Linked DNA regions of Rubrivivax gelatinosus IL144. The protein of the gene in region 2 interacts with the protein of the main gene of each other region in a pairwise test. Links are inferred from orthologs where the notes say so. Each region holds a gene or a part of one and is shown on either strand. Other genes may lie near its edges.

Region 1 (3,801 bases), 1.4 Mb from region 2 along the record:
TAGCGGGCCCGGGTTGACGGCCTTCATGCCGTCGATGACCTGGGCCTCGCGTTCGGGCCGGAAGACGACCGAGCCCTCCCGCTTCTTCAGCTCGCCGACGGCCAATGCCAGGCCGGCGCGTCGGTTGAGCAGCGCCAGTAGCTCGCGGTCGACCGAGTCGATCTGCTGGCGCAGGCCGACCAGTTCGTCGGAGGACTCGACCTGCGGCGTCTTCACTTGGGCGTGCTGGCCGGCGCGGCGGGCGCGGCCGCTTCGAAGCGCTTGCGCACCGACTGCTCGAGCGCCTTCACCTTGGGCTCGACCAGCGGCTTGGTCTCGGCGACCAGTTTCTCGCCCAGCGCACGCTGCAGGTCGCCGTTCATCGACTGGAACTTGCGGTTCACCGGCGACTCGAGCATCGTGATGAGCTGCTTGAGCTCGTCTTCGCTGAAGCGTTGCTCGAGGAGCGCGCCGATGGTGCTGGGCGCCAGCTTGACGGCGCGGTCGCGCACGATAGGCGTCGCTTCGTCGGCGTACTTCTTGGCGTCGGCCTGCAGCGACTTGGCCATCGCTTCACGCTTGTCGGCGGGCAGGCGCTGCAGCGCCATCGCCGCCTGCTGCATCAGCATCACCGCCGGCTGCTCGGCGAGCTGGCGCGCCATGTTCTCGATCGCCGGCTGCTGGATCTGCAGGATCTTGGCGACGAGCGCCTTCTTCGCCGGGCTCGACGGCGCGGCGGCCGCCGGGGCGGAGGCCGCCGCCGAGGCCGGCGCCGGCGCCTTCTGGGCCATCGCAGGAACGGCCGCGGCGAGCGCCAGGGCCAGCACGAATCTTTGAGTCATCACGCGTTCTCCGTGCCGGCATCGCCGGCGCTGTCGTTGGACGTGTCGTCGCCGGCGCCTTCGGTCTGCGCGTCGTTCTCGACGATGCGCTGCAGGCCGGAGAGCCGGGTGCCGTCGTCCAGCGAGATCAGCGTGACGCCCTGCGTCGCGCGGCCCATTTCGCGGATTTCGGCGACGCGGGTGCGAACGAGCACGCCGCGGTCGGTGATCAGCATGATCTCGTCGGTGTCGCGCGCCAGCGTGGCCGCCACGACCTTGCCGTTGCGCTCGCTCTGGAGCATCGAGATCATGCCCTTGCCGCCACGGCGGTGGCGGGTGTATTCGGCGATCGGGGTGCGCTTGCCGTAGCCGTTCTCGGTCGCGGTGAGCACGCTTTGCGTCTCGTCCTCGGCGACCAGCAGCGCTATGACGCGCTGGCCGGGTTCGAGCTCCATGCCCTTGACGCCGCCGGCCTGGCGGCCCATCGGGCGCACACCGCCTTCTTCCGGGTCTTCGTTGAAGCGCACCGCCTTGCCGCCGTCGGAGAACAGCATCACGTCGTGATGGCCGTCGGTCAGCGCGGCGCCGATCAGGTAGTCGCCGTCGTCCAGGCCGACGGCGATGATGCCGGCCTTGCGCGGGTTGCTGAAGTCGTCCAGCGGCGTCTTCTTGACGGTGCCGAAGGCCGTCACCATGAAGACGTAGTGGTCGGCCGGGAAGCTGCGGAACTCGCCGGTCAGCGGCAGCACGACGGTGATCTTCTCACCCGGCTGCAGCGGGAACATGTTGACGATCGGCTTGCCGCGCGAGTTGCGCGAGCCTTGCGGCACCTCCCAGACCTTCAGCCAGTAGACGCGGCCGCGATCCGAGAAGCACAGGATCCAGTCGTGCGTGTTGGCGATGAAGAGCTGGTCGATCCAGTCGTCTTCCTTGGTCTGCGTCGCCTGCTTGCCGCGGCCGCCGCGGCGCTGGGCGCGGTACTCGGTCAGCGGCTGGCTCTTGATGTAACCGGTGTGACTGAGCGTCACCACCATGTCGGTCGGCGTGATCAGGTCTTCGGTGCCGAGTTCCTGCGCGTTGCGCTCGATGACGCTGCGGCGCGCGCCGACCTTGGTCTGGCCGAACTCCTGTCGCAGCGCGTTGAGCTCGTCGACGAGGATCGCGGTCACGCGCTCCGGACGGGACAGGATGTCCAGCAGGTCGGCGATCTGCGTCATGACCTCGCGGTACTCGCCGATGATCTTGTCCTGCTCCAGGCCGGTCAGGCGCTGCAGGCGCATCTGCAGGATTTCCTGCGCCTGGTCCTCGGACAGCCGGTACAGGCCATCGGCCTGCAGGCCGTAGCCCGCGGGCAGGCCCTCGGGGCGATAGGCAGCGCGGCCGCCGGCCGTCGATTCCTCGGCGCGCGCGAGCATCTCGCGCACCATCGAGCTGTCCCAGGCCTTGGACATCAGCGCCGCCTTGGCCATCGGCGGCGTCGGGCTGGTCTTGATCGTCTCGATGAACTCGTCGATGTTGGCCAGCGCCACCGCCAGGCCTTCGAGCACGTGGCCGCGCTCGCGCGCCTTCTTCAGCTCGTAGACGGTGCGGCGGGTGACGACCTCGCGCCGGTGCTCGAGGAAGATCTCCAGCAGCTGCTTCAGGTTGCATAAGCGCGGCTGGCCGTCGACCAGCGCGACCATGTTGATGCCGAAGCTGTCCTGGAGCTGGGTCTGCTTGTAGAGGTTGTTGAGCACGACCTCGGGCACTTCGCCGCGCTTCAACTCGATGACCACGCGCATCCCGGACTTGTCGCTCTCGTCCTGGATGTGGCTGATGCCCTCGATCTTCTTCTCGTTGACGAGCTCGGCAATGCGCTCGAGCAGCGTCTTCTTGTTCACCTGGTACGGGATCTCGTCGACGATGATCGACTGGCGCTGGCCGCGGTCGATGTCCTCGAAGTGGCACTTGGCGCGCATCACGACGCGCCCGCGCCCGGTGCGGTAGCCCTCGCGCACGCCTTCGAGGCCGTAGATGATCCCGGCGGTCGGGAAGTCCGGCGCCGGCACGATCTCCATCAGCTCCTCGATCGTCGACTCGGGCACCTTTAGCAGGTGCAGGCAGGCGTCGACGATCTCGTTGAGGTTGTGCGGCGGGATGTTGGTCGCCATGCCGACCGCGATGCCGGCCGAGCCGTTGACCAGCAGGTTGGGCAGCCGCGCCGGCAGCACCGTCGGCTCCTTCTCGGAGCCGTCGTAGTTCGGGGCGAAATCGACCGTTTCCTTGTCGATGTCCTCGAGCATCTCGTGGGCGATCTTCGCCAGACGGATCTCGGTGTAGCGCATCGCCGCGGCGCTGTCGCCGTCGACCGAGCCGAAGTTGCCCTGGCCGTCGACGAGCATGTGGCGCAGGCTGAAGTCCTGCGCCATGCGCACGATCGTGTCGTAGACCGCCGTGTCGCCGTGCGGGTGATATTTACCGATCACGTCGCCGACGATGCGGGCGCTCTTCTTGTAAGGGCGGTTCCAGTGGTTGGACAGCTCGTGCATCGCGTACAGGACACGGCGGTGCACGGGCTTGAGGCCGTCTCGGGCGTCGGGGAGGGCGCGTCCGACGATCACGCTCATCGCGTAATCGAGATACGAACGCCGCATCTCCTCTTCGAGGCTGATCGGCAGGGTTTCCTTGGCGAACTGGGACATGCGGTAGCGCGCGAGGCGCGAGCAGGTTCGACCCGACCGGAACGGCCAGGCACGGGGCGTGCAATTCTACGGCCCGCCGCATGTCGCAGCGGAGCAACAGCCAACCGAGCACGCCTGGGTGCAGGGGTCAGAATGCAGGCGTACCGATGCCCTATGGCACAATCGTCCGCAGGTGGTAAGTACCCGCCGTGTCGGGATTTGCCCGGAGTTCAGGCTTTCGGTTTGGACGTTTCGCAGTTCTGCTGCGGCTTTCCTCGAGAGGAGAAACATGAAGAAACTGAACAGGGTGGCGATGCTCTTCGCATCCGCTGCGCTCGCCG
Region 2 (4,290 bases):
CATTCTTCAAACCTGATCTTCGCCGATGTTGTGCGAAGAAATATCTCGAAGACACGTGGAGCATTCATCGATCCGGATCAGAATGAGCTCCCATTGTTCGACGATGAATTTGATGAAGACGAACGCCTGCCGGTCGAATTCAGAATAAGAATAAATCAACGAAAAGCTGGAAAAAGCTATCTCCAGTGGAACAATGTTTTTATCGGAGATCCATTGACTGACAACATCGGAGATCCTGATGGTTATCGATTCCACGATGTATTTCACCTCGCGCATGCTGCGATACTGCACTGGTCGCCGGTATTCCGAGCTCTGATAAAGCAGAAGCGAAAAAGTAAAGGTCGCTTCGATGAGGAGCAGGATAGCGGGCGCGCGATCGTGGTTGAGGAAGGCCTGACGGCATGGATTTTCATGAGGGCCAAGGAACTCAACTATTTCGATGGTCAGACAAAAGTTTCATTTGACATTCTGAAGACTATCGAGGACTTCACTTCAGGGTACGAAGTTTCCCTATGTCCTCTAAAGCAGTGGGAGCGCGCTATACTTGACGGCTATGCGGTGTTCCGCCAAGTTCGTGACGCCAAAGGTGGTTGGGTTATCGGGAACCGCGAGAAGAGAACGATTTCCTTTGAACCTCTATGACTGAAGCCAAGCTCCACTCGTTTGTGGAAAGAATTGCAGCCGAGCAATTCGAAAATTGCTTCAACCCGTACGCCGACAAATGCCCGGTTCACGATGCAATCGATGCTCCCCTCAAGAGGGCAAAGACCCTCTCTCGTTTAGTTGAGCGGGCGGAGCGCTCCGAGGTCGATGCCATCTGGATCGGGCGTGATTTGGGCTATCGCGGAGGACGACGTACTGGGTTGGCGCTCACCGATGATGTGCACATTGCGGAACACCTCGCCAGGTGGGGACTGACGGCGAAGAGGCCGACCATCGGCGAAGTGGTTGCCGAGCGTACGGCGGCTGTGATTTGGCAGATGCTGAGCCAGACGCAGCTGAACGTCTTCTTGTGGAATGTCTTCCCACTTCATCCGCACGAGCCTGGCAACCCGTTCAGCAATCGCCAGCACAACGCTTCGGAGCGACGCTTTGGGGAAGATGCTCTTGCCGCGCTCATTGCGCTCTTGCGGCCCAAACGCGTTGTATGCATCGGCAACGACGCATACAACGCGCTAGGCCGCCTCCAAGGCACCATCCCGACACTGGCCGTTCGGCATCCCAGCTATGGCGGTCAAACGCAGTTCGTCAAGCAGATCAGCGCGCTCTATGGGATCGAGCCGCGCGGCCAGCGCGCGCTCTTTTAGCGGCGACCAAAGATCGAGCGACGTCCCATCAGAGGGACAGCCAAAAGGCCGGCATCTGCCGGCTTTCGTTTTCGTGGCTGGGCTTTAGGCGCGTTCGTGCCTCCGAGCATGGCGGGATATCTCAAATACCGCGTCAGCATCTTTGCACGAACTTGGCGAGCCTCTCACTTTCTGTGTCACCCGACACGTCACACGTCGATATTCCCCGCCCTCAACGCATTGCTCTCGATGAACTCCCGCCGCGGCTCCACCTCGTCGCCCATCAGCATCGTGAAGACGCGGTCGGCTTCGATGGCGTCTTCGATCTGCACGCGCAGCAGGCGGCGGACCTGCGGGTCCATCGTCGTCTCCCACAGCTGCTCGGGGTTCATCTCGCCCAGGCCCTTGTAGCGCTGGCGGGCGACGGCGCTTTCGGCCTGGCCCATCAGCCAGTCCATCGCGGCGCGGAAGTCGGTGACCTTCTGTTCCTTCTGCTTCTCGCCCTCGCCGCGGCGCACCACGGCTTCGGTGCCCAGCAGGCCCTTGAAGGTGCGGCCGGCCTCGGCCAGCGCGGCGTAGTCGGCGCCGTGCAGGAACTCCTGCGTGATGACGCTGGCCTTGACGTTGCCGTGGTGACGGCGGCCGATGCGCAGCAGCGGCTTGTCGGTGCGCGGGTCGGTGTGGAACTCCACCGTCGCGTCCTTCAGCGCGGCCTGCAGCGCCGCGGCGCTGGCCTGCGCCGCCTCGGCGGTGTCGACGTCCAGCTCCAGGCCGTTGGCGATGGCGCGCAGCGCGTCCAGGTCCATCCAGTTGCCCAGGCGCTGCACGACGTTGTTGGCGACGATGTACTTGCGCGCCAGCTGCTCCAGCGTCTCGCCCTGCAGCGCGGGGCGGCCGCCTTCGGCCAGGCCGTCGGGCAGCACCGTGGCGCCGTCCATCGCCACCTTCAGCAGGAAGGCGTCGAGCTCCTGCCCGTCCTTCAGGTACTGCTCGTGCTTGCCCTGCTTCACCTTGTACAGCGGCGGCTGGGCGATGTAGATGTAGCCGCGTTCCACCAGCTCGTGCATCTGGCGGTAGAAGAAGGTCAGCAGCAGCGTGCGGATGTGGGCGCCGTCCACGTCCGCGTCGGTCATGATGATGATGCGGTGGTAGCGCAGCTTCTCGACGTTGAAGTCCTCCGGCCCGATGCCGGTGCCCAGCGCGGTGATCAGCGTGACGATGGCGTCGCTGGACAGCAGCTTCTCGTAGCGCGCCTTCTCGACGTTCAGGATCTTGCCGCGCAGCGGCAGGATCGCCTGGAACTTGCGGTCGCGGCCCTGCTTGGCGCTGCCGCCGGCGGAGTCGCCCTCCACCAGGTACAGCTCGGACAGCGACGGGTCCTTCTCCTGGCAGTCGGCCAGCTTGCCCGGCAGGCCGACGCCGTCGAGCACGCCCTTGCGGCGCGTCATCTCGCGCGCCTTGCGCGCGGCTTCGCGGGCCCGCGCGGCGTCGACGATCTTGCCGCAGATGATCTTGGCGTCGTTCGGGTTCTCCAGCAGCCAGTCGCCCAGCAGGCGGCCGACGATGTCCTCGACCGGCGCGCGCACCTCGCTGGAGACGAGCTTGTCCTTGGTCTGGCTGGAGAACTTGGGCTCGGGCACCTTGACGCTGACAACGCAGGCCAGGCCTTCGCGCATGTCGTCGCCGGCGATCTCGACCTTGGCCTTCTTGGCCAGCTCGTTGTCCTCGATGTACTTGTTGATGACCCGCGTCATCGCCGCGCGCAGGCCGGTCAGGTGGGTGCCGCCGTCACGCTGCGGGATGTTGTTGGTGAAGCAGAGCACGCTCTCGCTGTAGCTGTCGTTCCACTGCATCGCCACTTCGACGCCGATCGTCGTGTTCTGCTCGCTGGGCTTCTCGCCCATGGCGTGGAAGACGTTCGGGTGCAGGACCTTCTTGCCCTGGTTGATGAACTCGACGAAGCCCTTCACGCCGCCGGCGAAGGCGAAGTTGTCCTCCTTCGCGTTGCGCTCGTCGACGAGGCGGATCTTGACGCCGTTGTTCAGGAACGAGAGCTCGCGCAGGCGCTTGGCCAGCACGTCGTAGTGGAAGTCGACGTGGGTGAAGATCTCGTCGTCGGGCAGGAAGTGCACCTCGGTGCCGCGCTTGTCGGTGTCGCCGACGATCTTCATCGGGCTGGTCTCGACGCCGTCGCGCACTTCGATGACGCGGTCCTGCGCGAAGCCGCGCTTGAACTCGATGCGATGCACCTTGCCGTCGCGGCGCACCGTCAGGCGCAGCCACTTGGAGAGCGCGTTGACGCAGGACACGCCCACGCCGTGCAGGCCGCCCGAGACCTTGTAGCTGTTCTGGTTGAACTTGCCGCCGGCGTGCAGCTCGGTCAGCGCGATCTCGGCGGCCGAGCGCTTGGGCTCGTGCTTGTCGTCCATCTTCACGCCGGTCGGGATGCCGCGGCCGTTGTCGACGACGCTGATCGAGTTGTCGCTGTGGATGGTGACGACGATGTCGTCGCAGTAGCCGGCCAGCGCCTCGTCGATGGAGTTGTCCACGACTTCGAAGACCAGGTGGTGCAGGCCGGTGCCGTCGGACGTGTCGCCGATGTACATGCCCGGCCGCTTGCGCACCGCCTCCAGGCCTTCGAGGATCTGGATGCTGCTCGCGCCGTAGTCGCTCGGCGGGGTTTGGTTCGAATCGCTCATGGGCGCTTTCGCAAGACGGTCCCAAAGACCGGGACCATCAACAAGTCAGAACCCCCCGCTCGGCGGGGGGCAGGGGGGTGCCCAGGGAAAGGCATGAAATGCCGATGCCCCATCTGGCCGCCCGCAGGGCGGTCAGATGCGCATCGGCATCACGACGTACTTGAAGCCGGTCTGCTCCGGCACGGTGAACAGCGCGCTGGCATTGGTGTCCTGCAGCTCGATCTTCACCATCTCCTGCTGCATGTTGGCCAGCACGTCGATGAGGTAGGTGACGTTGAAGCCGATCTCGATCGCGTCGCCGGCGT

What was found. Proteins that work in one complex are often made in the same cells at the same time.
Region 1: the proteins of gyrB (region 2) and gyrA interact in binary tests that used the Escherichia coli proteins (3 or more experiments, as listed by UniProt). The link is inferred for Rubrivivax gelatinosus IL144 from one-to-one orthologs.

Annotation. Positions count from the first base shown.
Region 1 is NC_017075.1:1,425,840-1,429,640, forward strand. What follows is about bases 621-3,801. They hold gyrA (DNA gyrase subunit A), read right to left. Parts: upstream 3,482-3,801; coding sequence 821-3,481; downstream 621-820. Other genes in these bases: RGE_RS06825 (hypothetical protein), read right to left, coding at 621-821; ompA (outer membrane protein OmpA), read left to right, coding at 3,750-3,801. Outside these bases: pheA (prephenate dehydratase), read right to left, coding at 1-216; more of RGE_RS06825, read right to left, coding at 213-620. UniProt on the Escherichia coli protein: A type II topoisomerase that negatively supercoils closed circular double-stranded (ds) DNA in an ATP-dependent manner to maintain chromosomes in an underwound state.
Region 2 is NC_017075.1:2,611-6,900, reverse strand. Bases 1,241-4,290 are described here. They hold gyrB (DNA topoisomerase (ATP-hydrolyzing) subunit B), read right to left. Parts: upstream 3,986-4,290; coding sequence 1,496-3,985; downstream 1,241-1,495. Other genes in these bases: dnaN (DNA polymerase III subunit beta), read right to left, coding at 4,118-4,290; RGE_RS00030 (uracil-DNA glycosylase), read left to right, coding at 1,241-1,307. Outside these bases: RGE_RS23505 (nucleoside triphosphate pyrophosphohydrolase family protein), read left to right, coding at 1-642; more of RGE_RS00030, read left to right, coding at 639-1,240. UniProt on the Escherichia coli protein: DNA gyrase negatively supercoils closed circular double-stranded DNA in an ATP-dependent manner to maintain chromosomes in an underwound state.